One region of the Streptomyces sp. NPDC050674 genome, then DNA from elsewhere that is predicted to be linked to it. Evidence: riboswitches for the same ligand, from Rfam matches in the RefSeq annotation. Region 1 holds a riboswitch; the other holds the start of a gene.
What was found. Region 1 has a riboswitch for glycine ahead of gcvP (aminomethyl-transferring glycine dehydrogenase). Riboswitches for the same ligand answer to the same signal wherever they lie in the genome.
Positions count from the first base shown of each region.

Region 2: another riboswitch for glycine. It lies ahead of gcvT (glycine cleavage system aminomethyltransferase GcvT); the one in region 1 lies ahead of gcvP (aminomethyl-transferring glycine dehydrogenase).

Region 1 is NZ_JBFAIG010000029.1:52,039-66,347, forward strand. It holds gene AB0I06_RS32715 (DUF1707 domain-containing protein) at 1-146, opposite strand, end outside; gene AB0I06_RS32720 (helix-turn-helix transcriptional regulator) at 272-667, shown strand; gene AB0I06_RS32725 (TOBE domain-containing protein) at 745-1,164, shown strand; gene gcvP (aminomethyl-transferring glycine dehydrogenase) at 1,229-4,114, opposite strand; glycine riboswitch at 4,290-4,385, opposite strand; gene AB0I06_RS32735 (PRC-barrel domain-containing protein) at 4,499-4,873, shown strand; gene AB0I06_RS32740 (DNA polymerase IV) at 4,792-6,246, opposite strand; gene AB0I06_RS32745 (MerR family transcriptional regulator) at 6,382-7,065, opposite strand; gene AB0I06_RS32750 (bifunctional nuclease family protein) at 7,359-7,832, opposite strand; gene AB0I06_RS32755 (MerR family transcriptional regulator) at 7,918-8,655, opposite strand; gene AB0I06_RS32760 (FHA domain-containing protein) at 8,709-9,662, opposite strand; gene AB0I06_RS32765 (DUF881 domain-containing protein) at 9,724-10,635, opposite strand; gene AB0I06_RS32770 (small basic family protein) at 10,641-10,973, opposite strand; gene AB0I06_RS32775 (DUF881 domain-containing protein) at 10,970-11,884, opposite strand; gene AB0I06_RS32780 (mannose-1-phosphate guanyltransferase) at 11,982-14,309, opposite strand, start outside.
Region 2 is NZ_JBFAIG010000004.1:285,584-299,892, reverse strand. It holds gene AB0I06_RS10055 (ATP-binding protein) at 1-183, shown strand, start outside; gene AB0I06_RS10050 (YncE family protein) at 260-1,438, shown strand; gene AB0I06_RS10045 (GNAT family N-acetyltransferase) at 1,448-2,119, opposite strand; gene AB0I06_RS10040 (MerR family transcriptional regulator) at 2,168-3,082, shown strand; gene AB0I06_RS10035 (EF-hand domain-containing protein) at 3,141-3,353, shown strand; gene AB0I06_RS10030 (NAD(P)-binding domain-containing protein) at 3,427-4,191, shown strand; gene AB0I06_RS10025 (glycoside hydrolase family 25 protein) at 4,193-4,750, opposite strand; gene AB0I06_RS10020 (L-serine ammonia-lyase) at 4,871-6,238, opposite strand; gene glyA (serine hydroxymethyltransferase) at 6,362-7,624, opposite strand; gene gcvH (glycine cleavage system protein GcvH) at 7,639-8,016, opposite strand; gene gcvT (glycine cleavage system aminomethyltransferase GcvT) at 8,120-9,250, opposite strand; glycine riboswitch at 9,398-9,497, opposite strand; gene AB0I06_RS10000 (AAA family ATPase) at 9,719-10,396, shown strand; gene AB0I06_RS09995 (enhanced serine sensitivity protein SseB) at 11,069-11,857, shown strand; gene AB0I06_RS09990 (enhanced serine sensitivity protein SseB C-terminal domain-containing protein) at 12,028-12,828, shown strand; gene AB0I06_RS09985 (ABC transporter permease) at 13,180-14,187, shown strand; gene AB0I06_RS09980 (ABC transporter substrate-binding protein) at 14,258-14,309, shown strand, end outside.

The DNA.
Region 1 (14,309 bases):
GCGGCCTCCAGTCGCTCGTCGAGCTCCTCCAGGGTCAGCCGGCCGTCTCCCGCGGCGACGCGCAGTACCTCCACGGTCCGGTCCCGGTCCGCGTGCGACGCCCTCACCTCGGGCGATCCCGCGCTCCGCACGATCTCGGCCACCATCACTCCACCCCCGGTCCCCGGGCACTCCGCCCGGCCGTCCACTCGACGACTAACGCTATATCGCGTTATACCCGATGGCCAACCCCGCATCCGCCGTCGCCTCTTCCCGCCCCTATCGTGACCGGATGCAGTCCTACACGATCGGCCAGGCAGCACGGCTGCTCGGCGTGAGCCCCGACACCGCCCGGCGCTGGGCGGACGCGGGGCGCGTCACGACCCACCGCGACGAGACCGGTCGACGGCTCATCGACGGGCGGGACCTGGCCGCCTTCTCGGTCGAGCTCGCCCGCTCCGGAGCCACCGAGGAGGACACCCCCTACACCTCGGCCCGCAACGCCTTCCCCGGCATCGTCACGGCGATCAAGCTGGGCGACGTCGCCGCCCAGGTGGAGATCCAGGCCGGCCCCCACCGGCTCGTCTCCCTGCTCACCCGCGAGGCGGTGGAGGAACTGGGCCTGGAGGTCGGCATGGAGGCCACGGCCCGCGTGAAGTCGACGAACGTCCACATCGACCGCGTCTGAGCGCCGGGGGCGACGGCACCGCCGACGCAGGCACGCGCATCCCCGGCTCGGCGCGGCCCCGGGGCTACCGTGCACCCATGAGCCTGAGCATCCGCAACCAGCTCCCCGGCACCGTCACCGCCGTCACCTCCGACGAGGCCATGGCGGCGGTCGGGGTCCGTCTCGATGGCGGTCAGGACCTCACCGCCGCCATCACCCGTGAGGCCGCGGAGGACCTCGGTCTCACCCCGGGCACCGCCGTGCGCGCCTTGATGAAGTCCACGGAGGTCTCGTTGGCCACGGCCCCGATCGAGGGCCTGTCGATCCGCAACCAGCTCCCCGGCACGGTGACGGACATCGTGGCCGGCGACGCGATGGCCTCGGTCCGCGTCACCGTCGAGGGCGGCGAGCTGACCGCCGTGATCACCAGGGACGCCGCTGACGAGCTCGCCCTGTCGCCCGGGATCCCGGTGGTCGCCCTGGTCAAGGCGACCGAGGTGTCACTCGCCACCGCCTGACGGCCCGGCGAACGCCGGGAGGGGCCCCGCACCGCGGAGCCCCTCCCCGTGACCGGGCGGCCGGTCAGTCCTCGTACGCGTCCAGCGGCGGGCAGGAGCACACGAGGTTGCGGTCGCCGTAGGCCTGGTCGATGCGGCGCACCGGCGGCCAGTACTTGTCGGCGGGCGAGACCCCGGCCGGGAAGACGGCCTCCTCACGGCTGTAGGCGTGCTCCCACGCCCCGGCCAGCGCGCCGGCGGTGTGCGGGGCGCCGCGCAGCGGGTTGTCCTCCGCGGGCCACTCACCGGAGCCGACCTTCTCGATCTCCGCGCGGATGGCGATCATCGCGTCGCAGAACCGGTCGAGTTCGGCGAGGTCCTCCGACTCGGTCGGTTCGATCATCAGCGTCCCGGCCACCGGGAACGACATGGTCGGCGCGTGGAAGCCGTAGTCGATGAGCCGCTTGGCGACGTCGTCGACGCTCACCCCGGTCGCCTTGGTCAGGGGCCGCAGGTCGATGATGCACTCGTGCGCGACCAGGCCGCCGGGGCCGGTGTAGAGCACCGGGTAGTGCGGCTCCAGCCGCTTGGCGATGTAGTTGGCGCTGAGCACCGCCACCTGCGTGGCCCGCTTGAGCCCCTCGCCGCCCATGAGGCGCACGTACGCCCACGAGATGGGCAGGATGCCCGCCGAGCCCCACGGCGCCGCGGAGATGGGCCCGACGCCCGTCTCGGGGCCCGCCTCGGGCTGCAGCGGGTGGTTCGGCAGGTACGGGGCGAGGTGTTCGCGCACGGCCACCGGGCCGACGCCGGGGCCGCCGCCGCCGTGCGGGATGCAGAAGGTCTTGTGCAGGTTCAGGTGCGAGACGTCGCCGCCGAAGTGCCCCGGCTTGGCGAGCCCGACGAGCGCGTTGAGGTTGGCCCCGTCGACGTAGACCTGCCCGCCGGCCTCGTGCACCTGCGCGCAGATGTCGGCGACGTGCTCCTCGAACACGCCGTGGGTGGACGGGTAGGTGATCATCAGTACGGCCAGCTCGTCGCGGTACTGCTCGATCTTCGCCCGCAGGTCCTCGACGTCGATCTCGCCGTCCCCGGCGGTCTTCACGACGACGACCTTCATGCCGGCCATGACCGCGCTGGCGGCGTTGGTGCCGTGCGCGGACGACGGGATCAGGCACACGGTGCGCTGCTCGTCGCCGTTGGCCCGGTGGTACCCGCGGACGGCGAGCAGACCGGCCAGCTCGCCCTGCGACCCGGCGTTCGGCTGGAGGGAGACCTTGTCGTAGCCGGTGACCTCGGCGAGGCGGTCCTCCAGCTCGTGGATGAGGGTGAGGTAGCCCGCCGCCTGCTCGGCGGGGGCGAAGGGGTGCAGCTGCCCGAACTCGGGCCAGGTGACCGGCTCCATCTCCGTGGTCGCGTTGAGCTTCATGGTGCAGGAGCCCAGCGGGATCATGCCCCGGTCGAGCGCGTAGTCCCGGTCGGCCAGCTTGCGCAGGTAGCGCAGCATGGCCGTCTCGGAGCGGTGCTGGTGGAAGACGGGGTGCGTCAGGTAGTCGTCGGTGCGCAGCAGCGCCTGCGGCAGCCCCTCCTGCGTGGCCGCGTCCAGCGCTTCGACGACGCCCTCGACGCCGAAGGCGGCCCACACGGCCCGCAGCTGGGCGCGGGTGGTGGTCTCGTCGCAGGCGATGGAGACGTGGTCGGCGTCGACGCGGCGCAGGTTGACCCCGTTGTCCCGGGCGGCGGCCACGACCTCGGCGGCGCGGCCCTCGATCCGCGCGGTCACCGTGTCGAAGTAGGAGCCGTGCACGACCTCGACCCCGCCGTTGGCGAGCCCGGCGGCGAGGACGGTGGCGTACCGGTGGGTGCGCCGCGCGATGCCCTTGAGGCCCTCCGGACCGTGGTAGACGGCGTACATGCCGGCCATGACGGCGAGCAGCACCTGCGCGGTGCAGATGTTGCTGGTGGCCTTCTCCCGGCGGATGTGCTGCTCACGCGTCTGCAGCGCCAGCCGGTAGGCCTTGTTGCCGTCGGCGTCGACGGACACGCCGACGAGCCGCCCCGGCAGGCTGCGCGCCATCTTGTCCTGGACGGCCATGTAGCCGGCGTGCGGACCGCCGAAGCCCATGGGCACGCCGAAGCGCTGCGTCGTCCCGACCGCGATGTCCGCCCCGAGCTCGCCGGGGGACTTCAGCAGCGTCAGCGCCAGCAGATCGGCGGCGACCGTGACGAGCGCCCCGAGTTCGTGCGCCTGATCGATGACGGGCTTGATGTCCCGCACGGCTCCGGAGGCGCCCGGGTACTGGATCAGCACGCCGTTGATCTCGCGCTGGGCGATCTCGGCGGGGATGCCGTCGCCGAGGTCGGCGACGACGACCTCGACGCCGGTCGGCTCGGCGCGGGTCCGGATCACCGCGATGGTCTGCGGCAGCGCGTCCGCGTCGACCAGGAACAGGCCCTTCTTGTTCTTGCCCAGACGCCGCGACAGCGCCATGGCCTCGGCGGCCGCGGTGCCCTCGTCGAGCAGCGAGGCGCCGGAGGTCGGCAGTCCGGTCAGGTCGGCGACCATGGTCTGGAAGTTCAGCAGCGCTTCGAGCCGGCCCTGCGAGATCTCGGGCTGGTACGGCGTGTAGGCCGTGTACCAGGACGGGTTCTCCATGACGTTGCGCAGGATGACCGGCGGCGTGAACGTGCCGTGGTAGCCGAGGCCGATCATGGAGCCGAGTACCTGGTTGCGGTCGGCCAGCGAGCGCAGCTCGGCGATCACCTCGGCCTCGCTGCGGGCGCCCGGCAGGTCCAGTGCCTCGGCGCTCGCGATCACGGCCGGGACCGCGGCGGCGGTGAGCTCGTCCAGCGAGCCGTAGCCGACGTGCGCGAGCATCTTGGCGCAGGCCTCGTGGTCGGGGCCGATGTGGCGCTGCTCGAAGGGGGCTGCCTCTTCGAGCTCGGAGAGCGGAATGCGGTGGGCGGTCATTACGGAGGCCTCCTGGTCGACACGACCTGCGAGGGGCACCACGGCACGGGTACCCGGACGGCCTCCCCCTCTGTCATCTCAACCTGAGAGCTTCACCGGATCGCCCGAGGGCGCCCGGTTTTCACCGTCGGTGAGAGCGGAAGCCGTCGACACCCGCCCTGCTTTCCAGAGTGACCTCGTCCGTGCGGTACGTGAGCCTGAGAGATTCCGGGGAGGATTTGCTCCTTCGGCGCCTCCGATGACGTCTGGAGGACTCTCCCGCACGGGGTCAACAGCCGCTGCCAGCGTACCAGCGAGGTCAACGCACGAACCTTCGAGTGGCCGCATCCGTACTTGTACCGTTTTGTAGTGCTTACGGATGAGGTGCGACCATGTGGAGGGCCCGTGCGAACCGATATCGATCCCCGCAACCTGATCGGCCGCAAGGCGTTCGACCGCAGGGGGACCAGGATCGGCACGATCGACGAGGTCTACCTCGACGACGCCACCGGCGAGCCGGAGTGGGCGGCCATACGGACCGGCCTGTTCAGCAGGGACGCTTTCGTCCCCCTGGAGCCCAGCGAACTGATCGAGGGGGCCCTGCACGTCCCCTTCGACCGCGCCCTGATCAAGGACGCCCCCGACTTCGGCGTGGGCCGCCACCTCTCCCCCGAACAGGAACTTCAGCTCTACCACCACTACGGCCTCGACGTCGCCGCCCCGCCGCCGCTCCCCGACCACGACTTCGGCAAGCTGGCGGGCACCGACGAGACGGCCTGAGACCTCGCTCCGGGCACCTCGCCTCCCCCATCCGGCCCCGATAACACCAACGGCAACGGATCGGCCGCCTCCAGCTGCGGATCGTCGATCCGGAAGGTCCGCACGCGCCCGGGCTCCGAGGAGGGCGTCTCGAACCGCACGGTGACCCGCCCCAGGCCGCTGCCCTGCACCCAGCCGTGCCCGAACTCGGCATGCCGCACGTCGCGCCCGGCGGGCCATCGGCGCTCGGCCGGCGCCGGCTGCTTCTCGACCGGCGCCGGGGCGTGCTCCTCGACCGGGCCCTCGGCGACCGCCCGCTCCCCCGCCGCCTGCGCGAACAGGTCCTCCTGCGTGTAATCGGCGAGCCCGCTCACGCCCACCCCGAGCAGCCGCACCCCACCCGTCGTGTCGACCGAGTCCAGCAGTCTGGCCGCCGCCTCCCGGATCACCGCGGGATCGTCCGTCGGCCCGCGCAGCGTCTCGGATCTCGTGAGCGTCGAGAAGTCGTAGCGCCGCACCTTCAGCACGATCGTCCGCCCCGACAGCCCGGCCCCGCGCAGCCGCCGCACACACCGCTCGGCGAGCCGCTGCACCTCCAGCCCCACCCGCGTCCGGTCGTGGATGTCGACGTCGTAGGTGTCCTCGACGGACACCGACTTGGCCTCGCGCTCCGCCACCACGGGCCGGTCGTCCCGCGCCAGCGCCATGGCGTACAGCCCGTGCCCGTGCGCCTTGCCCAGCAGCCGGACCAGCTCGTCCTCGCCCGCCTCGACGATCTCCTCGACCGTGGTGATGCCGGCCCGCCGCAGATGGTCACCGGTCGCCGGCCCCACCCCCGGCAGCGTCCGCACCGACATCGGCCCGAGCATCGCCCGCTCGGTGCCCGGCTCGATCACCACCAGCCCGTCTGGCTTGGCCTCCTCCGAGGCGATCTTGGCGAGCATCTTGGAGGCGGCGAGACCCACCGACCCCGTCAGCCCCGTGACGGCCCGGATGTCCGCGCGCAGCTTCACCCCGGCCAGCCGCGCCGACCGCTCGTCCCAGGCCACTCCCCCGGCCTCCAGGTCCACGAACGCCTCGTCCAGGCTCAGCGGCTCCACCAACGGCGACAAAGCGCGCAGCAGCTCCATCACACGCTCGCTGATCGAGCGGTAGAAGTCGAAGCGCGGCACGAGATACGCGGCGTGGGGCGCGAGCCGCCTGGCCTGCCCCATGGGCATCGCCGAATGCACCCCGAAGACCCTCGCCTCGTACGAGGCGGTCGCCACCACCCCGCGCGGCCCGAGCCCGCCCACGACCACGGCCTTGCCGCGCAGACTCGGCTTGGACGCCTGCTCCACCGAGGCGTAGAAGGCATCCATGTCGAGATGCAGGATCGTGGGCGCGGTTCTCACACCTCCGATGCTGCCCTACGCCACTGACAACGCCTCGCGCGGCCACCCCGACAGCGGCAGGGGAAACCGCTTGCGGCCCGGCGCCGAAACGTCCCGCCTCAAGCGATCGTGTCCGTCCACCCTCCGCAGGACGGCTCAGACGGCCCGGTTGCGCCGACGCGCCAGTTCGTCCGCAGGGTTGGGCCCGACCAGGGTCTCGCCGGTGTCGATCCGCTCGCCGTGCAGCTGGGACAGCGCGCTCTCGACGTCCCGCCACACCACGCCCACGGCGATCCCGAACACCCCCTGCCCACCCTGGAGCAGGGCGTGCACCTCGTCGGGCGAGGTGCACTCGTAGACCGTCGCGCCGTCGCTCATCAGCGTCATGCGCTCCAGATCGCTGAAACCGCGTTCCCTGAGGTGCTGGACAGCCGTGCGGATGTTCTGCAACGACACCCCGGTGTCGAGGAACCGCTTGACGATCTTCAGAACGACGACGTCCCGGAAGCTGTACAGCCGCTGTGTCCCGGACCCGTGTGCGGGGCGCACGCTCGGCTCGACGAGCCCCGTGCGGGCCCAGTAGTCCAATTGCCGGTAGGTGATACCGGCAGCCGCACAGGCCGTGGGGCCGCGATAGCCGATCTGCTCGGACGCCATGGACGTCGTCCCTCCGCTGCTCGGCACCGCTGTCGGTCGCTGCGGAGCGTGTTGGGCCGCACCGCCGGGCTGGGGGCATCCCCCACCCGGGAGGGCCCGTGAGCCGGGGGGAGGGTACGGACCGCTCGCCCTGAGACTGCGCTCGGGGCCACCCCCAGCCGTACCGTCGCCGCTGCTTCTCACGCCGACCTCCGTCCTTGACCTGCCTTCTCGACGGTAGGCAGTCACCAGGGGTGCGTCAACGATCGCCACACTCGCCACGCCGAGTGATAATCACCCTGAGAGTGGTTTCCCGTGCCCCACCGCGGGGAAAGGCTAGCCGAATGTGGTCCGCACGGGCCGTATGACGCACTCACACGCCACCGGCACATGCGGGCAATTCACCCTCACACATACGGCGGGCGACCCCGCCGCGGACCACTTCGTCCGCCGGGCCGCCCACACGCCGCTCCGACCGCTTCCGCCGACCGCGGAACTCACTGACTGCTGGTGCCGAAGTCCTCCGGCGAGATCTGGTCGAGGAACTCGCGGAACTTCTCCACCTCGTCCTCCTGCTCGTCCGGGATCGCGATCCCCGCGTCGTCGAGCACCGTGTCACTGCCGTAGATCGGCGTCCCGGTGCGCAACGCGAGCGCTATGGCGTCGGACGGGCGGGCACTCACCTCGACGCCGCTGGCGAACACCAGCTCCGCGTAGAAGACGCCGTCACGCAGGTCCGTGATGCGCACTTCCGTGAGCTCCTGGCCCACCGCTTCCAGCACGTCCTTGAACAGGTCGTGGGTCAGCGGCCGCGCGGGAGCCATGCCCTGCTGGGCGAAGGCGATCGCCGTCGCCTCCCCCGGCCCGATCCAAATGGGGAGGTAACGGTCGCCTCCCACTTCACGCAGCAGCACGATCGGTTGGTTGGAGGGCATTTCGACCCGGACACCTACGACATCGAGCTCGTTCACACAGCAACCCTAGGCCGTGCTCGGGACGTTTGGGTAGTCGGGCCGGGACAGGGCGCCTGATCCGGCCCCTCGAACGCCCGCCGCGTCAGGGCAGCCGGACCCCGAGCGCCGTCTGCACGAGCGCGGCGTGCAGCTTCACCGTCAGCCCCGCCAGTTCCTTCGTACGGTCCTCGGCGTGGGCCCTCGTCTGCGGGTTCCGGTGCCGCCTCAGCGGGGCCACCACCTGGTCCACCAGCCCGGCCTCCCGGTCGGCGGCTGCCTTCATCACACGCAGGTGGCGCGGCTCGATCCCGAACCGCCCCAGCTCGGTGATGAGCGAGGCGACCGTGACCGCCTCCGCGTCGTAGGACCCGTCCTCCAGTGGGGTGAGCAGCCCGTAGGACTCCCACTCCTTGAGCTCCGGCTCGTCGACCCCGGCGGCGGCGAGCAGCTCCTCACGGCCGATCCTGGCCGCTGTGGGCCCCTCGGACGGCTGGGGCACCGCTTCACCGTCACGCCGGCGGCCCACGACCGGCAGCGCGACGGCGTCACCGCGCTCCCTGGCCGCCAGGTGCTCGCGGATCACCTTCAGAGGCAGATAGTGGTCCCGCTGCATCCTCAGGACCTGTCCGAGACGCTCGACGTCGCGGGCGCTGAACTTGCGATACCCCGAGGGGGTCCGCTGCGGCTCGATGAGCCCCTCCGACTCCAGGAAACGGATCTTGGAGATGGTCACCTCGGGAAACTCGTCGCGCAGCACGTTCAGCACCGTGCCGATGCTCATCAGCCCGCTGTCCGTGGCGGCGGCGCCGTGCCCGGCACCGCCGCTCGGTGTTTGCAGCATGGACCTTCCCTGACGGACGGACCTTCGCCGGGGCCTCGCGGGACGCAGCCCGGTCAGTAGCCCCGCTGGCTGGCGTAGAAGACCAGCCGGTACTTGCCGATCTGCACCTCGTCGCCGTTGTTCAGCGCGACCTGGTCGATCCGCTCGCGGTTGACGTACGTGCCGTTGAGGCTGCCCACGTCGGCCACCGTGAACGAGCCGTCCTGACCGCGGCGGAACTCCACATGGCGCCGGGAGACCGTCACGTCGTCCAGGAAGATGTCGCTCTGCGGGTGACGACCGGCCGTGGTCAGATCGCCGTCCAGCAGGAAGCGGCTGCCCGAGTTCGGACCGCGGCGCACCACCAGGAGCGCGGAGCCCAGCGGCAGCGCGTCGACGGCCGCCTGCGCCTCGGGGGACAGCGTCGGCATCGGCGTCTGGCCGGTGGTCTCGCTGTCGTAGGCCTCGAGACCGGAGATGGAGATCGTGGAGGTCGTCTCGGACGGACGCTCCGGCGTCGCACCCGCCCGCAGCGGCGCGCCGCAGTTGGAGCAGAAACGGCTGTTCTCCCCGTTGCGGTTACCGCACCTCGTACACACCAAGGCCGACATCGGATCCTCCTGCCGCGGCTGCCCACCGGGGGCGTTGGACGCGTACGGGTCGGAGAACGCTCCACCCGCACCTGAGGTTGACGGCTGCCCGAAACCTATTCCGCCGGGCTGCGCAGGGTCAACCGAAGGAGCGCCCTGACCACCGGAGACATCGCCGCCCGGGCCGCCGACCTGGTCCCGGAACAGCGGTCGCTGGCCTTCCGCGTCAGGCTGTGCGCGATGACGGGCGGTGGCGTTGTCGCTGCCCTCTCGCGCGCTCTTGCCGAACAACTTCGCAAACAACTTCACGGGCGATTCCCCTTGACCGAAACAGACCCGCCCGTGGGGCAGGACGAACCCTGACTGAACACTCTGGCCGACCCGGACATCCTGACAACGTCCGTCTGCACCAGACAGTTTCCACCACGCACCGCCCATTCGGTGCGCCGACCCCCCGCAACCTCATGCCCTCGCCCGACGCCGCCCATGCACCCCCGGTTCACTGCGAGGACGACCGAGCGTAGTCAGGCCGCTTCGCTGCTCGCAAGGCGTCCACGACGATCTTGGTCGACCGCTCGATCGCGACGGTGGCCTGTTCCTTCTCGAGAGTCTGCACCACGCCTCCGGGGATGTTGAGCGCCGGCTCGAGGTCCTGCGGCTTGCCGATGACCTTGAAACGATAGGGCGCGTTGATCTTGTTCCCGTCGACGCCGACGCCCTTGCCCGAGTCCGTCAGGTACGTGCCGGCGACGACCCGTACGCCGTTGACCTGGATCGCCTCGGCGCCCGCCGCGCGCAGCTCCTGGATCGCGTCGAGCAGCATGTCCGCCTCGACCGTCCCCTTCGTGTCCTGGATCGTCATGGTGATGCCGGGCCCCTGCGCGGCCACCGTGCCCGCCAGGATGCCGAGTTGCCTCTCCTTCTCGATCGTCTGCTTCCGGGCCTCCTCGGCCTGGTCGGAGCTGTTCTCCAGCTCGTCACGCTGCTTCTCGAGACCTTGCTTCTCGTCCTCTAGACGCTGAGTACGGTCATCCAGTTCATCGAGGATGCGGACAAGATCTTCCTGCCGCGCTCCCCGCAGGGCGCTGTCGCTGTCACTGTTGGAGGCCACCTGCACCGCCAGCCCGAATCCCAGGCCGAACAGCAGCACCGCGACGATGAGTTGGGCCCGGGTGACCCGCGGCGGCCACACTCCCTGCACCAGCCGCTGCCGGCCGGTCAGCCGCGGCTCGGCGTCCGGCTGCGGTCGCGGTACCGGCTCCGGCTCCCTCGGCGCCTCCTCGGCGGGGGCGGGGGGCACCGCCGCGGGCACCTCCTGGGGCAGCTCCTTGCGCAGCCTGCTCCCGGACTCGGCACCGCCGTCGCGCGCGCCGTCCCGGTCCTCGGCGGGCTTGTCGTCGTGCTCGCTCATCGGCCTCACGCCCGGAACACGTGCCGGCGGATCGCCGCGGCGTTGGAGAAGATCCGGATGCCGAGGACGACCACCACACCGGTGGACAGCTGCGCACCCACGCCGAGCTTGTCGCCCAGGAACACGATCAGCGCGGCCACGACCACGTTCGACAGGAACGACACCACGAAGACCTTGTCGTCGAAGATGCCGTCGAGCATGGCCCGCAGACCGCCGAAGACGGCGTCGAGCGCCGCCACGACAGCGATCGGCAGATAAGGCTCGACCACCGCCGGAACCTCAGGCCGGACCAACAGGCCGGCCACGACTCCCACCACGAGGCCCAGTACGGCGATCACGATGTGCCCTTCTCGCTCTTCTCGATGCTCGGCTGTGCTGTACGTACGGTCACACTCGGCGCGGCAGGCAGCCGGAGGTCGTCCTCCACGGAGATGCCTGTCCTGATGCCGTAGCTCTCCTGCAGCGCGTGCAGGTACAACCCGTCGGCGCTGTTCTGGAACCGCGTGCTCAACCGCTGCCCGTCCCCCACCGCGAGCACCGTGTACGGCGGCACCAGCGGCTTGTTGTCGACCAGTATGGCGTCCCCCGCGGCCCTGATCGCGGACAGCGCCGTCAGCCGCTGCCCGTTGATGGAGACGGCCTCGGCGCCCGACTCCCACAGCCCGTTGACCACGCGCTGCATGTCCCGGTCACGTACCCGGCCGGTGTCGGAGAAGCCGGAGGTCTCACGCGGGTTGCCGTCACCGCCCGAGGCGGCTTCCTTGGCGTCGTTCACGACCAGCTTCACACCGGGGCCGTGCACCGCGACCGCGCCGGACAGGATGCCCGTCAGGTCGGAGTCCGCACTGCCGCCACTGTGCTTCAGCGCCTCGCGCTGGCGCGCGCTCACGTCCGCGCGCAGCTCGTCGACGGAATCCTCCAGCTTGTCCGCGGTCTCGGTCTCCCGGTCGATGCGGTCGACCAGCTCGCCCCGCTCCTTGGCGACGACCGGAGCGGCCACCCGTGCCTGCGCAGCCCCGACGGTCACGATCAAAGCCGCCAGCACCAGGCCGGCGGCGAGTCCGAGCTTCGCCCTGAGCGTCTTCGGTATGCCGCTGTCGCCCACGGCCTTCTTGCGCGCGGCGGCCTCGGCGTAACCGTCGTCGAGGCTGTGGTCCATGACGTTGGTCAGCAACGACATGGACGCGTCCGGGCGCCGGGGCCGCGCGGGTGTGCTCCGAATGGGGGGTTGCTGCGGCATGCCGCACATCGTCGCATGTCGCGAGCACTACCTCCGAACGGGCCCTGCGGCGTGCCGGACAGGCCCCGTTGGGGACACTTGTCCGGCACGCACGCGTGCAGCCCGTCTACCGGCCGGCGCTGTCCACGACCGCCGACCATTCGTCCAGCAGGGCCTGCGCGGAGGCGTCGTCCGGCCCCTCGGCCCACAGGTGGGTGACGGCCTCGGCCGGGTCGGGCAGCACCATCACCCAACGGCCGTCGGTCTCCACCACCCGCACACCGTCGGTGGTGTCCACGAAGCGGTCTCCGGCCGCTTCGACGACCCGCCGCATCACGAGCCCCTTGACGGCCCACGGGGTCGCCAGGTCCCGCTTCAGGACGTGCGCCCGCGGGATCCGCGCGTCGATCTGGCTCAGCGTGAGCTGCGTGCGCGCCACCAGGCCGATGAGCCGCACGAAGGCCGCCGTGGCGTCGTACACGCTGCTGAACTCGGGGACGATGAAACCGCCCTTGCCGTCACCGCCGAAGATCGTCCCTTCCTCACCGCCCACGCGCGTGAGGTCGTCGGGCGAGGTGGTCGTCCACTCGACCTGCGTCCCGTGGTACGCCGCCACCTGCTCGGCGATCCGGGTCGTGGTCACCGGCAGCGCGACCCGGCCGCTGCGCCGCTCGGCCGCGACCAGGTCCAGCATCACGAGCAGTGCCCGGTCGTCCTCGATGATCCGGCCCTTCTCGTCGACGAGCGAGAGCCGCTCGCCGACCGGGTCGAACCGCACACCGAACGCGGCACCCGAGGACGCCACGATCTCCCCGAGCCGCACCATCCCCGACCGCCGCATGTCGGCCGTCTCGGTCGGCCGGGACTCGTCGAGACCGGGGTTGATCGTCAGCGAGTCCACCCCGAGCTTGCCGAGCAGGCTCGGCAGCACGAGACCGGCGCTTCCGTTGGAGGCGTCGACGACGACCTTGAGCCCGGATTCCGCGATCCCGGTCGTGTCGACGTTCCGCAGCAGCGACCCGGTGTACGAGTCGAAGACGCTGGCCGGGAAGTGCAGGTCACCGATCTCCCCGGGGAAGGCACGGCGGTACTCCTGCCGCGCGAACACCCGGTCCAGCTTCCGCTGGCTGCCCTGCGACAGGTCGGCGCCCTGCCCGTCGAAGAACATGATGTCGACCGAGTCCGGCACCCCGGGCGTGGTCCGGATCATGATGCCGCCCGCGCTGCCTCGCGCGGTCTGCTGCCGGGCCACGGGCAGCGGCACGTTCTCCAGGTCGCGCACGTCGATGGCGCTGGCCTGCAACGCGGAGATCACCGCCCGCTTCAGCGCGCGGGCACCACGCGAGTGGTCACGGGCCGTGGTGACGGTCGAGCCCTTCTTCAGGGTCGTCGCGTACGCACCCGCCAGTCGGACCGCCAGTTCCGGCGTGATCTCCACGTTCAGGATGCCGGAGACACCACGGGCACCGAACAGATGCGCCTGGCCCCTTGACTCCCAGATCACCGAGGTGTTGACGAAAGCACCGGCCTCGATGGTCTTGAACGGATAGACCCGCACATTGCCCTGGACGATCGATTCTTCACCGATCAGGCACTCATCACCGATGACCGCCCCGTCCTCGATCCGCGCCGCGCGCATGATGTCGGTGTTCTTGCCGACCACGCAGCCGCGCAGATTGCTGTGCGGTCCCACGTAGACGTTGTCGTGGACGACGGCCTTGTGCAGGAACGCGCCGCTCTTGACGACCACGTTGGAGCCCACGACCGTGTGCTCGCGGATTTCGGCGCCGGCCTCGACCTTGGCGTAGTCACCGATGTAGACGGGCCCGCGCAGAACGGCGTCCGGGTGGACCTCGGCGCCTTCGGCGACCCATACGCCCGGGGAGATCTCGAACCCGTCGATGTCGACGTCGACCTTGCCCTCGAGGACATCGGCCTGCGCCTTCACATAGCTCTCGTGGGTGCCGACGTCCTCCCAGTAGCCCTCGGCGATGTAGCCGTAGACGGGCTTGCCTTCCTTCATCAGCTGCGGGAAGACGTCACCGGACCAGTCGACGGGCACGTCGGGGTCGACGTAGTCGAAGACCTCGGGCTCCATGACATAGATGCCGGTGTTCACCGTGTCGGAGAAGACCTGGCCCCAGGTGGGCTTCTCGAGGAAGCGCTCCACCTTGCCTTCCTCGTCGACGATGGTGATACCGAATTCCAGCGGGTTGGGCACACGCGTCAGGCAGACGGTGACCAGCGCGCCCTTCTCCTTGTGGAAATTGATGAGCTCGGTGAGGTCGAAGTCCGTCAGGGCATCGCCGGAGATGACAAGGAAGGCGTCGTCCTTCAACGCCTCTTCGGCGTTCTTGACGCTTCCGGCGGTACCGAGTGGCTTCTCCTCATTGGCATAGGTGAGCTCCATACCAAGCTCTTCGCCGTCACCGAAGTAGTTCTTGACGAGCGAGGC
Region 2 (14,309 bases), on a different contig from region 1:
GGCTGGATCCGCGTGGAGGTCCGCGACCCCTCCCGGGGGCTGCCCTGCCTGATGCCGGTCCAGGAGATGGACATCAGCGGCCGGGGCCTGTTCCTCGTGGACAAGCTGGCCGACCGCTGGGGGGTCGATCTGCTGCCCCGGGGCAAGACCACCTGGTTCGAGATGCGGGTCGCCGACCGCTGAGCGCGCGCACCACCTCACCCGGCCGCCGGACGGGCGAATCACGCCTTTCGCCACGAGGCGCCCCTTAAATGGGGCAATGCACCGCCATCTCGTCAAGAGCACCCTGGTCGCGGCTGCCGCCCTCGCCGTCCTCGCCGCCTGTGGCACCGGGAGCGGGGAACGGACCTCCGAGGCGCGCGGCACCGAGGCCGCCGTGCCCGCCCCGCCCGAGAAGAAGCCCGTGAAGGGCCTGCCCGGCATGCCGCCCGTCCTGGACCCGGAGGACGTCTACGCGGCCGACCGCCCGAACAAACTGTCCCCGGTGGTCAAGGACTTCCCGTCCCGGGTCTACGTCCCCAACACCGAGTCCGACACGGTCACCGTCATCGACCCGAAGACCTACGAGGTGACCGAGACGATCCGCGTGGGCCGCCAGCCCCAGCACGTCGTGCCCTCCTGGGACCTGAAGACGCTCTGGGTCAACAACAACCGCGGCCACACCCTCACCCCGATCGATCCCGAAACCGGCAAGGCGGGCAAGGACGTCGAGGTCCACGACCCGTACAACCTGTACTTCACGCCCAACGGCAGATACGCCGTCGTCATGGCCTCCCTCGACCGCGAACTGGTCTTCCGCGACCCGCACACCATGGAGATCAGGAAGACCGTCCCGGTCTCCTGCTACGGCGTGAACCACGCCGACTTCTCCCTCGACGGCCGCTACTTCATCGTCTCGTGCGAGTTCAGCGGCGAACTCCTCAAGGTCGACACCGAGAAGATGGAGGTCGTCGGGCAGCAACGGCTGCCGTTCCAGGGCGCCATGCCGCAGGACGTGAAGATCTCGCCCGACGGCAAAGCTTTCTACATCGCCGACATGACGGCCCACGGCATGTGGGTCCTGGACGGCGACCGGTTCACCGAGCCCACCCTGATGCCCACGGGCAAGGGCTGCCACGGCCTCTACGTCAGCCGCGACTCGCGCGAGATGTACGTGACCAACCGCGGCGAGGGCACCGTCTCCGTCTTCGACTTCACCCAGGGCAAGCTCACCAAGAAGTGGAAGCTGCCCGACGGCGGCAGCCCCGACATGGGCGGCGTCTCCGCCGACGGCAAGGTGCTGTGGCTGTCCGGCCGCTACGACGCCGAGGTGTACGCCATCGACACCCGCACCGGCGTCCAGCTCGCCCGGATCCCCGTCGGCAGCGGCCCGCACGGCCTGGCGGTCTACCCACAGCCCGGCCGCTACTCCCTCGGCCACACGGGTGTCTTCCGGTGACGCCGGGGCTCACCCGCGTGTGCGGGAGCGCCCCGCACCACGCACCCCGGCCCTGAGCAGCACCTCCGAGCCCACCGGCCGGTAGCCGGCCGCCTGGAACGCCCGCAGACTGCGGGCGTTCCCCGCCGACACCTGCGCCCACACCGGCGCGCCCCCGGTCAGCTGCCGAGCCGCCGTCACCAGCCGCCGCCCGAGGCCGCGGTGGCGCGCCCCCTCCTCCACCTCGACGGCGACCTCCCACCGCCCGGCCACCCCACGGCCCAGCACCAGCACCCCGCCCTCCGCCGTCCACACCCGCACCCCGTCACGCCGCCCGCGGGCCGACACCACACGCGGATGGCCCGGATCGCCGAGCTCCACCAGCCCGCCCGGCGGCTCTCCGGGCAGCGCGGCACCCGTCAGCAGCACGTCGACCGTGTCCGACGCACGCCCCGTCCGGTCCATGAGGGCCGTCAGGAAACGGGCGTTCATCGTGGCCGCGAGGGCGTCGCAGTCGGTACGGGCCAGGACGTCGCGCACCCAGCCGGGGTCCTCGTCGGTGAAGACGACCGAGTGCGCCGTGAACGCCAGGACCCCCGCGTCCCGGGGAGAGGGCTGAGGCACGATCGTCGTACCGCCGTCCGGCGGCGGGAAGACACCCCGCGCCGCCGCGTCGAGTATGTCGCCCAGGCTGTCCGTCACGCCGAGCTCCTTGAGTCTCCACCCGCTGGAGGGTCCAGACTCGCAGACATGACCGATCACGGCACCGGACTGCTCACCATCGGTGAACTGGCCCGGGTCACGGGACTCACCGTGCGCACCATCCGCTACTGGTCCGACGAGGGCGCCCTGCCCCCGGTGGGCCGGTCCACGGGCGGCTACCGGCTCTACGACGCGGCGTCCGTGGCCCGGCTGGAGCTGATCCGCACCCTGCGCGAACTGGGCCTCGGCCTCACGGACGTTCGCCGGATCCTGGCCGGTGAGACCACCGTCGCGCAGGTCGCGGCCGCGCACGTGGTCGCACTGGACGCGCAGATCCGGGCGCTCAAGGTGACCCGTGCGGTGCTGTCGACCGTGGCGAAGCGGGATTCCGGCCTGGAGGAGATGACGCTCATGAACAGACTGGCACGGCTGTCGGCGGCCGAGCGGTGGCGGATCGTGGACGACTTCATGACGGAGATCTTCGAAGGGATCGACACCGCCGACCCCGACATCCGCCGCAGGCTGCGCTTCCCGGCCGCGCAGCTCCCCGACGACCCCACGCCCGAGCAGGTGGACGCCTGGGTGGAGCTCGCCGAGCTGATCCAGGACTCCGCCTTTCGCGCGCAGATGCGGCAGATGATCGAGTTCAATGCCGCGGACCGGGGGCCGGACGCCCCGGCCGGTTCGTCCCTGTGGTTCATGAGCCGGCTCGTGTCGCTCGCCGGCGATGCCCGCCGGCGCGGCATCGCCCCCGACGCACCCGAGGCGGACGAGCTCCTGCGGGACCTGCTCGCCGACACCGACCGGGCCGTCGTACGCGAACGCCTCACGGCGGCCTCCGACGTACGGGTCGCCCGCTACCGCGAACTCCAGGCCCTCGTCAACGGCCTCGGCCCCCAGCCGACCTACGACGAGGAGTTCGACTGGGTGGTCGCCGCGCTGGAGGCGCACCCGGCCGGTTAATCTGACCTCCGTCAGACCTGCGTCAGAAGACGCACAGCACGAGATGAGGGGCGGATCGGTGGCGGACATCGAGGAAGCACGCAAGCAGTTCGAGCGGATCGATACGGACGGTGACGGATTCATCACCGCTGCCGAGTTCAAGAGCGCCCTGGCCAAGTCGGGTGACTGGAACGTCACCGAGTCGGTCGCCGAGGTCGTCATCAAGACCCGCGACCTCGACGGCGACAAGCGGCTGAGCTTCGACGAGTTCTGGGCCTACCTGAACAAGTAGGCGCCGGTTCGCCGGAGCGCCGGTTCACCGGGCGAAGGGGCCCGGTCCGTCATGGCGGACCGGGCCCCTCGCCGTGCCCGCGACAGCCCGGAATAGCGGGCTGGACCCGCGGGTTGACCCTTCTCGCGAAGGCTTCACGAGGCGCTGTTCATCTCCGGAAGGGCAAGGCGAGGACATGAAGATCGGCATCATCGGAGCGGGCAACATCGGCGGCAACCTGACCCGGCGGCTCACCGCTCTCGGCCACGACGTGGCCGTCGCCAACTCCCGGGGGCCGGAGACGCTCACGGCCCTGGCGGAGGAGACCGGCGCGACGCCCGTGACGGTCGGGGAGGCGGCGCGCGGCGCCGAGATCGTCGTCGTCACCATTCCGCTGAAGGCGGTCCCGGACCTTCCCGCCGGCCTGCTCGACGGCGCGGCGGACGGCGTCGCGGTCATCGACACCGGCAACTACTACCCGCGGCAGCGCGACGGCAGGATCGCGGAGATCGAGGACGACGGCCTCACCGAGAGCCGCTGGACGGAGCGCCGGCTGGGCCACCCGGTGGTCAAGGCCTTCAACGGCACCTTCGCCCAGGACATCCTGGACCGCCCGCTCCCGGCCGGCGACCCCGACCGCATGGCCCTGCCGGTGGCCGGCGACGACGAGGCGGCCAAGCGCAAGGTCCGGGACCTGATCGACGCGCTCGGCTTCGACACCGTCGACGCGGGCGGCCTCGACGACTCCTGGCGCCAGCAGCCCGGCACCCCGGTCTACGGCCTGCGCGGCGGCGTCGAAGCGGTCACGAAGGCCCTGGCCGAGGCGTCCCCGGAACGCACGCCGGACTTCCGGGGCTAGGTCAGGCGCCCTCGGCCCATTCGCGCAGGGCGGCCCTGCTGCCGAAGTCGGCGACGTTCTTGTCCAGCGGGTTGTCGGTGTACTGGTGGAAGCGCCATTTGGCTTTGATGCGGGGCTTGCCCGCGCTCACGTAGTCGGCTATCCACAGCGCGTCGCCCGCGTAGGAGGTCGCGTCGACGTTCAGCCAGAAATGCCGGTTGCAGTAGAGCACCACCCGGTTGTCCGGCCGCAGCTCCTTCAGCTTCCGCAGGAACCGGTCCTTCTCGGCGTTGCTCGCGTGCGTGCCCTCGCCGGTCGTCTCCCAGTCGACGGCGAGGACGTCACCCGCCCGGTCCGGGGCCTTGCTCAGGAAGTACTCGGCCTGGGCGGTGAGGTTGCCGGGCCACAGGAAGTGGTAGAAGCCGACGACCAGCCCGGCGTCGCGCGCCCGCCTGGTCTGGGCGGCGAGTCTGGGATTGACGTAGGAGCGCCCCTCCGTCGCCTTGACGAAGACGAAGGACAGGCCGTCGGTACCGTAGGCCGAGGACTGGTACGCGCTCACATCGATGCCACGCAGCATGGCAGCTCCCTGACGTGCTGGTGGGGGAGGGGAGTTGATGCCCACCACCATGGCACGGGCTGCTGTGGCTTGACGGGGAAACGTCAACTCCTGGCCGGCGCTCCGTCGGCCAGGAGAGGCTCAGCACTCGATGATGTTCACCGCGAGCCCGCCCCGGGCCGTCTCCTTGTACTTGACGGACATGTCGGCGCCGGTGTCCTTCATCGTCTTGATGACCTTGTCCAGGGACACCTTGTGGGAGCCGTCGCCGCGCATCGCCATGCGGGCGGCCGTGACGGCCTTGACCGCGGCCATGCCGTTGCGCTCGATGCAGGGGATCTGGACCAGCCCGCCGACCGGGTCGCAGGTGAGGCCGAGGTTGTGCTCCATGCCGATCTCCGCGGCGTTCTCCACCTGCTCGGGCGAGCCGCCGAGGACCTCCGCGAGGGCGCCCGCCGCCATGGAGCAGGCGGAGCCGACCTCGCCCTGGCAGCCGACCTCGGCGCCGGAGATGGAGGCGTTCTCCTTGAACAGCATGCCGATCGCGCCCGCGGCGAGCAGGAAGCGGACCACGCCCTCCTCGTCGGCGCCCGGCACGAAGTTCATGTAGTAGTGCAGGACCGCCGGGATGATGCCGGCGGCGCCGTTCGTCGGGGCGGTGACGACCCGGCCGCCCGCCGCGTTCTCCTCGTTCACGGCCATGGCGTAGAGGGTGATCCACTCCATCGACAGGGCCAGCGGGTCGCCCTCGGAGCGCAGCTTGCGCGCGGTGTTCGCGGCCCGGCGGCGCACCTTGAGACCGCCCGGCAGGATGCCCTCCTGGGACAGTCCGCGCGCCACGCAGTCCCGCATGACCTGCCAGATCTCCAGCAGGCCCTCGCGGATCTCCTCCTCGGAGCGCCAGGCCCGCTCGTTCTCCAGCATCAGCGCCGAGATGGACAGGCCCGTCTCCTCGGTGAGGCGCAGCAGCTCGTCGCCCGTGCGGAAGGGGTACTTGAGCACGGTGTCGTCGAGCTTGATCCGGTCCGCCCCGACCGCGTCCTCGTCGACGACGAACCCGCCGCCGACCGAGTAGTACGTCTTCGTCATGAGCTCCGCGCCGGAGGCGTCGTACGCCCACAGCGTCATGCCGTTGGCGTGGTACGGCAGCGCCTTGCGGCGGTGCAGGACCATGTCGTCGTCGAAGGAGAACGCGACCTCGTGCTCGCCCAGCAGGTTCAGCCTGCCGCCGGCCTTGATCGCCTCCACCCGCTCGTCGGCACTCCCCACGTCCACGGTGCGCGGGGAGTCGCCCTCCAGGCCGAGCAGCACCGCCTTGGGCGTTCCGTGGCCGTGCCCGGTCGCGCCGAGCGAACCGTACAGTTCCGCGCGGACCTTGGCCGTCGGTGCCAGCAGCTCCTCGTTGCGCAGCCGCCGGGCGAACATCCGGGCCGCCCGCATCGGGCCGACGGTGTGGGAGCTGGACGGGCCGATGCCGATCGAGAACAGGTCGAAGACCGAGATGGCCACGGGGGGAACTCCTGACTACGGGGGTGGTGCCAAAGGGGTGGGGTGCCGCGCCCGCTTGTGGCCGGCGCGGCCCCCGAAAGGTTTCTTCGCGGCCGTTGTCCGCCGCTTGTGGTGCTGTGCCGGTTACTTGGTGAGAGCCGGGTACAGCGGGTGCCGGTCGGCCAGGGCCTTCACCCGAGCCTTGAGGGCATCCGCGTCGTACGACGGCTTCAGCGCCTCGGCGATGACGTCCGCGACCTCGGCGAAGTCCTCGGCCCCGAAGCCGCGGGTGGCCAGGGCCGGGGTGCCGATCCGCAGACCGGACGTCACCATCGGCGGACGCGGGTCGTTCGGGATCGCGTTCCGGTTGACGGTGATGCCCACCTCGTGGAGGCGGTCCTCGGCCTGCTGGCCGTCCAGCTCCGAGTGGCGCAGGTCGACCAGGACGAGGTGCACGTCCGTGCCGCCGGACAGGACGTCCACGCCCACGGCCCGGACGTCGTCCTTCACCAGACGCTCGGCCAGGATGCGGGCACCCTCCAGCGTACGGCGCTGGCGCTCCTTGAAGTCGTCCGAGGCGGCGACCTTGAAGGCGACGGCCTTGGCGGCGATCACATGCTCCAGCGGACCACCCTGCTGACCGGGGAAGACGGCGGAGTTGATCTTCTTGGCCAGTTCGGCCGTGGAGAGGATCACACCGCCGCGCGGGCCGCCGAGGGTCTTGTGGGTCGTGGTGGTGACCACGTGCGCGTGCGGCACCGGGTTGGGGTGCAGCCCGGCCGCGACCAGCCCGGCGAAGTGGGCCATGTCGACCATCAGGTACGCGCCGACCTCGTCCGCGATGCGGCGGAACTCGGCGAAGTCCAGCTGCCGCGGGTACGCCGACCAGCCGGCCACGATCAGCTTCGGCCTGGACTCCTTGGCGAGGCGCTCGACCTCGGCCATGTCGACCCGGCCGTCGTCGCCCACGTGGTAGGCGACGACGTCGTAGAGCTTGCCGGAGAAGTTGATCTTCATGCCGTGGGTCAGGTGACCACCGTGGGCGAGGTTCAGGCCCATGATGGTGTCGCCCGGCTTGAGCAGCGCGAACATCGCGGCCGCGTTGGCCTGGGCGCCCGAGTGCGGCTGCACGTTGGCGTGCTCGGCGCCGAACAGCTCCTTGACCCGGTCGATGGCGATCTGCTCGACCACGTCGACGTGCTCGCAGCCGCCGTAGTAGCGGCGGCCCGGGTACCCCTCGGCGTACTTGTTGGTGAGGACCGAGCCCTGCGCCTCCATGACCGCGACCGGGGCGAAGTTCTCCGAGGCGATCATCTCCAGCGTGGACTGCTGGCGGTGCAGCTCGGCGTCGACCGCGGCGGCCACGGCCGGGTCGAGCTCGTGCAGGGGTGTGTTCAGGACGGACATACGGCTACGACTCCTCAGCCCGCGGAGAACGCGGTGTACTCGTCGGCGGAGAGCAGGTCGCCCGGCTCGTCCGTGATCCGCACCTTGAACAGCCAGCCGCCCTCGAAGGGGGCCGAGTTCACCAGCGACGGGTCGTTGACGACGTCCTCGTTGACCTCGGTGACCTCACCGGAGACCGGCGAGTACAGGTCGGACACCGACTTGGTCGACTCCAGCTCGCCGCAGGTCTCGCCGGCGGACACGGTGTCACCGACCTCGGGAAGCTGGACGAACACGACATCGCCGAGGGCGTTGGCCGCGTGCTCCGTGATGCCGACCGTCGACACGCCGTCCTCGGCGGCCGACAGCCACTCGTGCTCCTTGCTGTAACGCAGCTCAGTGGGGTTGCTCATGGCCTGAATTCTCCTGTACGCGCGGGAGTGGTGTGGAAGGGGGGACTGCTGATGAGCCGGTGCGACGGTGGCCGGGCCGCGGGTGGCGGCCTCTGGCCAGTGTCTACTTCTGCCGCTTGTAGAACGGCAGCGCCACGACCTCGTACGGCTCGTGACTGCCCCGGATGTCCACGCCCACGCCGGCCGTGCCGGGCGCGGCGTGCGCGGCGTCGACGTACGCCATCGCGATCGGCTTGCCGAGGGTGGGGGAGGGGGCGCCCGAGGTGACCTCGCCGATCACCTCGCCGCCGGCGACGACCGCGTACCCGGCGCGCGGGACGCGACGGCCCTCGGCGACCAGGCCGACCAGCACGCGCGGCGGCTGGGACTCGGCCCGGGCGGCGGCCTCGCGCAGGGCCTCACGCCCGACGAAGTCGCCCTCCTTCTCGAACTTCACCACGCGGCCGAGACCGGCGTCGAAGGGCGTCAGGGAGGTGGTCAGCTCATGCCCGTACAGCGGCATGCCGGCCTCCAGGCGCAGCGTGTCGCGGCAGGACAGCCCGCACGGGACCAGCCCGGCGCCCTCACCGGCCTTGGTCAGGGCCTGCCACAGCTCGACGGCGTGCTCCGGCTTCACGAACAGCTCGAAGCCGTCCTCACCGGTGTAGCCGGTACGGGCGATCAGGGCCGGGACACCCGCGACCGTGCCGGGCAGCCCGGCGTAGTACTTCAGCCCGTCGAGGTCGGCGTCGGTCAGGGACTTCAGGATCCCGGGCGACTCGGGTCCCTGGACGGCGATCAGCGCGTAGGCGTCCCGGTCGTCGCGCACCTCGGCGTCGAAGCCGGCGGCGCGCTCGGTCAGCGCGTCCAGGACGACCTGGGCGTTGGAGGCGTTGGCGACGACCATGAACTCGGGGGCCTCGGTCTCGCCCAGCCGGTAGACGATCAGGTCGTCGAGGATGCCGCCGTCGGCCCGGCAGATCATGGTGTAGCGCGCGCGGCCCGGCTTCACACCGCCGATGTTGCCCACGAGGGCGTAGTCGAGCAGGGCGGCGGCCTGCGGTCCGGTGACGGTGATCTCGCCCATGTGGGAGAGGTCGAACAGCCCGGCCCTCGTGCGCACGGCGATGTGCTCGTCGCGCTCGGAGCCGTAGCGCAGGGGCATGTCCCAGCCGGCGAAGTCGGTCATCGTCGCGCCGAGCGAACGATGCAGGGCATCGAGCGCGGTGTGACGGAGTTCTCCTGTACTGCTCACGGTCGGTCGTCTCCCAGGGCGATGACGGGGCGAGGTCGTTCCTCCCCATCTGTCATCGGAACCTGAGAGGTTCGCCATGACCGCACGGGTCCATGGCTTGCACCTTGGGTGGAGCCGCTGTCGCAGCGGCCCGCTTTTCAGATGTGCCTCGCCCGCGCGGTAACGGGGCCTGAGAGATTCAAGGGAGGGACTTGCTCCTTCGGCGCCCCAGCGTCAGCGGTGCTGGGAACTCTCCCGCGCGGATTCAAACGGCCGGTATGCAGTTGGCGGGCACATCATTGCACGCATCCTTCCGGCGCGGCAGGGGGACCTTTCACAGGGAGTGCACGAGTCCCGCCCCCGCAGTGCCGCGACCTGTAGCAGCCCTGTTGCAGGACGCGAACGTAAATGAGAGGCCTGCGGCATTACCTTCTCTTTACACTCGGCGGGGATGGGACTCCGTACCTGGCCCCAGGGGAGGACATCACGGTGAACAGGACCACCGCGTACGCGACGACGGGCATCGCGCTGCCCGAGCAGCCGGCCGCCGCTCCGGTCCGGGCGGTCCGCGCCCCGGCTCCGGCGCCGGCGCCGGTCGTCCGCGATCTGCGCGGCCGTGCCGGGCGCGGCCCGCGCGCGTTGCTGTTCGGCCCCCGCGACCTCGTCGTGGTCACGGGTCTGCCCGGCAGCGGCAAGTCCACGCTGATGCGGCGCACGGTGCCGGGCCGGCGCATCGACTCCCAGGACGCCCGCGACCGCTGGGAGCGCCGCGTGCCGCGCGCCCTGCCGTACGCGCTCTACCGCCCGCTCGTCCGGCTCGCCCACTACGCCGGGCTGCGCCGCGCCCTGCGCACGGGTGAGGGCGTCGTCGTGCACGACTGCGGCACCCAGGCCTGGGTCCGCCGCTGGCTGGCCCGCGAGGCCCGCCGCCGGGGCGGCACGCTGCACCTGCTGATCCTGGACGTCACCCCCGAGCAGGCCCTGGCCGGCCAGCGCGACCGGGGGCGCGGCGTCACGCGGTACGCGTTCCTGCGCCACCGCGCGGCGAGCACCCGGCTGCTGCGCGCGGTGGAGCGCGGGGAGCTCCCCGCGGGCTGCGGCTCGGCCGTCCTCGCCGACCGGGACACGGCGAACGCCCTGCGCCGAATCGGCTTCACCGGCCGCTGAGAAGACAGAACCGGCCGCACCGGCCGTGGAGCCACCGGGCCGCCGACAACAGCCCGCACCAGCCGCCCGGGCCGGACCTGCCGACCGGATCGCGCTCAGCCGGAAGGCCGGCCCGAACAGCGGGCCGCGTGGCATCGGCGCGCGGGGGCTGGAGGGTAGCGGCTCGGTCCGGACCGTTGATCGACTCCGGACCGGCCGGCTGATCCGCCCCGGACGGCCGACGAGGCCGGTCCGCCGTCGATCGCCGGGCCTCCCGGCCGAACCCCGGGTCGGCCGCGGGCCCGACCGGGACCGGCGTCCAGGGCGCGGTCTGCCGACTCGTTCCGGGCCGGCGTCGGCCCGGCCCGCTGACCGGGACCGGTCCGCTGACTCGATCCGGCCCGGTCCGCTGTCGATCGCCGGGCCTCCCGGCCGAACCTCGGTTCGGCCGCGGGCGCAACCGGGACCGGCGTCCAAGGGCCCAGTCTGCTGCCGGCGTGCTCCGGGCCGGCGTCGCACCCGGCCCGCTGACCCGGCCCGGCCCGCTGACCCGGCCCGGCCCGCCGATCCGGCCCGGCGCGCCGACCCGCCCCGGCCGGTCCGAGGACCGGCCCGGCCCGCGGCCGGGCCTTCGTATCTTCGAGCCGTTAGCCTTTTGAGCCACAGCAGTGGTTCCAGGCAGGCGGTAGGCAGATGGACTTCCCGGCGGACTTCTCCGCGGACTTTCCGGCGCGGACGCAGACCCACCCGCACGGCGGTTGGCCCGGCAACGAGCTGGAGGAGGTGCTCTCGGCCTCCCTCGGCGCCGGTCCGGCGGCCGGCGGGCGGATCGTCGAGGTGCTCGGCCGGAGCTTCGTGTGGATCCCGCTGCCCAACGGCGGCGGTCCGCACAGCGGCCCCCTCGACCTGCCCGGCATCGAGATCGACGGCCAGGCGTTCGTGCCGGTGTTCAGCTCCGAGGAGCAGTTCCGCCAGGTCGTCGGCGCGCACATGTCGTACACCATCGCGCCCGCCGTGGAGTTCGCCCGCGGCCTGCCCCCGCACGCGGGGATGGTGATCAACCCGGGCGGTGTGGTGGGCATCCCGCTCCCGCCGGCCGCCGTGGCGGAGGTGTGCCGGGCCGGGCGGACCCCGCTGGACGGCCCCGCGAGCGGCGGCCGGGTCCGCCTCTTCGAGCCCGACTGGAAGGACGACCCGGTGGACTTCCTGGCCGCCGCGTCCGCCGAGTTCGAGGCCACTGGCGTCGTCGTCACGGCCCGCCGCTGCCTCGCCGTCATCGAGACCGCCGAGCCCGTGATGTTCGTGGGCGTCGAACTCTCCCAGTGGGAGGGCGACCTGCGCGCGCTCCCCCTGGAGGCCCTCACCCGGGCCGTCACCGCCGTCCCGGCCCCCTGGCAGGTCAACCTGGTGCTCCTGGACGTGACGGAGGACCCGGTGGGCGCCTGGATGAGGGAACGGGTCCGGCCCTTCTACCAGCGGTAGGCCGGCCGTCCGAGGCGCGCCGGGCCGTGTCGTCGTGCGACCGCGCCGCCCGGGCGCGCTCCACCACCCGCCACCCGCGGGCCGTACCCGCCCGACGGCACCAGTCCCCGGGGCCGGTCACGGGCTTAAGCTAGGGCACCGTCGAGGTGTTGTACGAAGGGGCGGTAAAGGTGAGCGCGAGCGGCACGGCCGCGGCCGGACAGGTCGAGCACATGCTGCGCCAGGTCACGCCCGGGCGTTACGACGCCTACGAGGCACTCCTGCGCGCGCTCGCGACCCCGCACAGCGGCCAGGTCTGGATGCTCCTGTGGCACGGGCAGGCCGGCTCGCCCGACGCCCAGTACGGGAACATGGACGTCGACGGGTTCGGCTACGCCCCGTGTGTGACCTCCGCCCAGGAGCTCTCCGCCAGCGGCTGGAACCGCTCGTACGAGGTGGTCGACGGGATCGACGTCGCCCGCGCCCTCTACCCCGACCACTTCGGCCTCTGGCTCAACCCGCACGCACCCGGCGGCGGCGTCGGCATCCCCTGGCTCGACCTGCGCAGAATCGCCACGGGCCTGGACCGCCAGCCCGCCGGCCCGCTGCGGCTGTCCGAACCCGCCATCGAGATCCCGCAGTTCTACGCCCTGCTCGCGCAGAACGCCCACCGCACCCCGGCCGTCCGCTCCCTGCGCCGCGCCTGGGTGCAGCCCGCGCTCGGGGCGCCGTACCTCGCCATCGGACTGGACGTGTACGACACCTCTCCTCCGGCGGTGGACTCCGTGCGCGCGATGATGCAGCAGTCCCTCGGCGCCGTGCCCGACGGGCTGCCGGTGTCGACCGTCGCCATGTCCGACGAGCACGACCCGGTCGCCATGTGGCTGCGGGCGAAGGCCCGCCCCTTCTACGACCGCGAGGCGCACGCCACGGCCCCCGTCCAGGCCCCGGCCTCCGGCTACGGATACCCTCCGGCCCCGGGCAGGTACTGACACCTCGCCCTCCCGCCCGCCTCCCCCTTCGAGTGGGGCCCGGCGCGTCTCCGCGAGTGGGACCCGGGCGCGTCTCCGCGCGTAGATAGAGGATGAAACGCCTAGTCTGCGTAAAGTGCCCCGATTCATCCGCGACCGTTCCGCGCTACCCGCCGTCCGGATAACGGAACCCCGCAGACAGCATCACGTTTACGCATCCTTTCATCGCCAAGTCTGGCAACGAAACGCTGAAGCGTTGAAGACTCCCGGCACCAGGGGAGTTTCGCCCCTGTGTACGACGGACTGATCACGCCGCCACAGCGGAAATGCGCGGGCCGGCCACCGCCGGTTGAGAAGAGGGGTCCCTGCCTGATGACGGCACCACTGCACGAGCCGACCGCGGAAGCCGCTCCGAGTGCGGCCGAAGAGGCGGCAGTCGTCGGCGTCGATGCGAAAGCCGTACAGGGTCGTTCTCTGGGCCGCATCGCCTGGGAGCGCCTGAAGCGGGACAAGCTCGCGCTTGCGGGCGGAATCATGGTGCTCGTGCTCATCGCGATCGCCCTGCTCGCGCCGGTCATCACGAGCCTGGTGGGCCAGGACCCCGAGGCGCACCACGAAGATCTGATCGACCCGCTGTTCGGCACCCCCACAGGGGCACTGGGCGGCATCAGCGGTGAGCACCTGCTGGGTGTCGAGCCGGTGAGCGGTCGCGACATCTTCGCCCGCATCATCTACGGCGCCCAGATCTCGCTCCTCGTCGGCTTCCTGTCGGCGATCGTCGCCGTCGTGATCGGCACCGTCGTGGGCGTCCTGGCCGGGTTCTTCGGTGGCTGGGTCGACTCCGTCATCAGCCGTGTGATGGACGGCCTGCTGGCCTTCCCGCAGCTGCTGTTCATCATCGCCCTGGTCTCCGTCATGCCGAACCAGATGCTGGGTCTGACCGGCACCGGCGTGCGCCTGTTCGTGATGATCCTGGTCATCGGCTTCTTCGGCTGGCCCTACATCGGACGCGTGGTGCGCGGTCAGACCCTCTCGCTGCGCGAGCGGGAGTACGTCGAGGCGGCCCGGTCGCTCGGCGCCGGGCGGTTCTACATCCTCTTCAAGGAACTGCTGCCCAACCTGGTCGCGCCGATCATCGTGTACACGACGATGATGATCCCCACCAACATCCTCACCGAGGCGGCACTCAGCTTCCTGGGCGTGGGCGTCAAGCCGCCCACGGCCTCCTGGGGGCAGATGCTTTCGAGCGCGATCGACTACTACGACTCGGACCCCATGTACATGGTGGTCCCGGGCGTGGCGATCTTCATCACCGTTCTCGCCTTCAATCTCTTCGGCGACGGCGTGCGTGACGCGCTCGACCCGAAGGGCTCCCGCTGAACTGCCGTACGAACAGCGACCCGTGACACCTGGCACGGCGTCTCTCATCTAATCCGGAGGATCCGAGATCGTGACTACCCAACGCACCTCAGGGCGGCGCAAGCAGGCCATGGCCGCTGCGG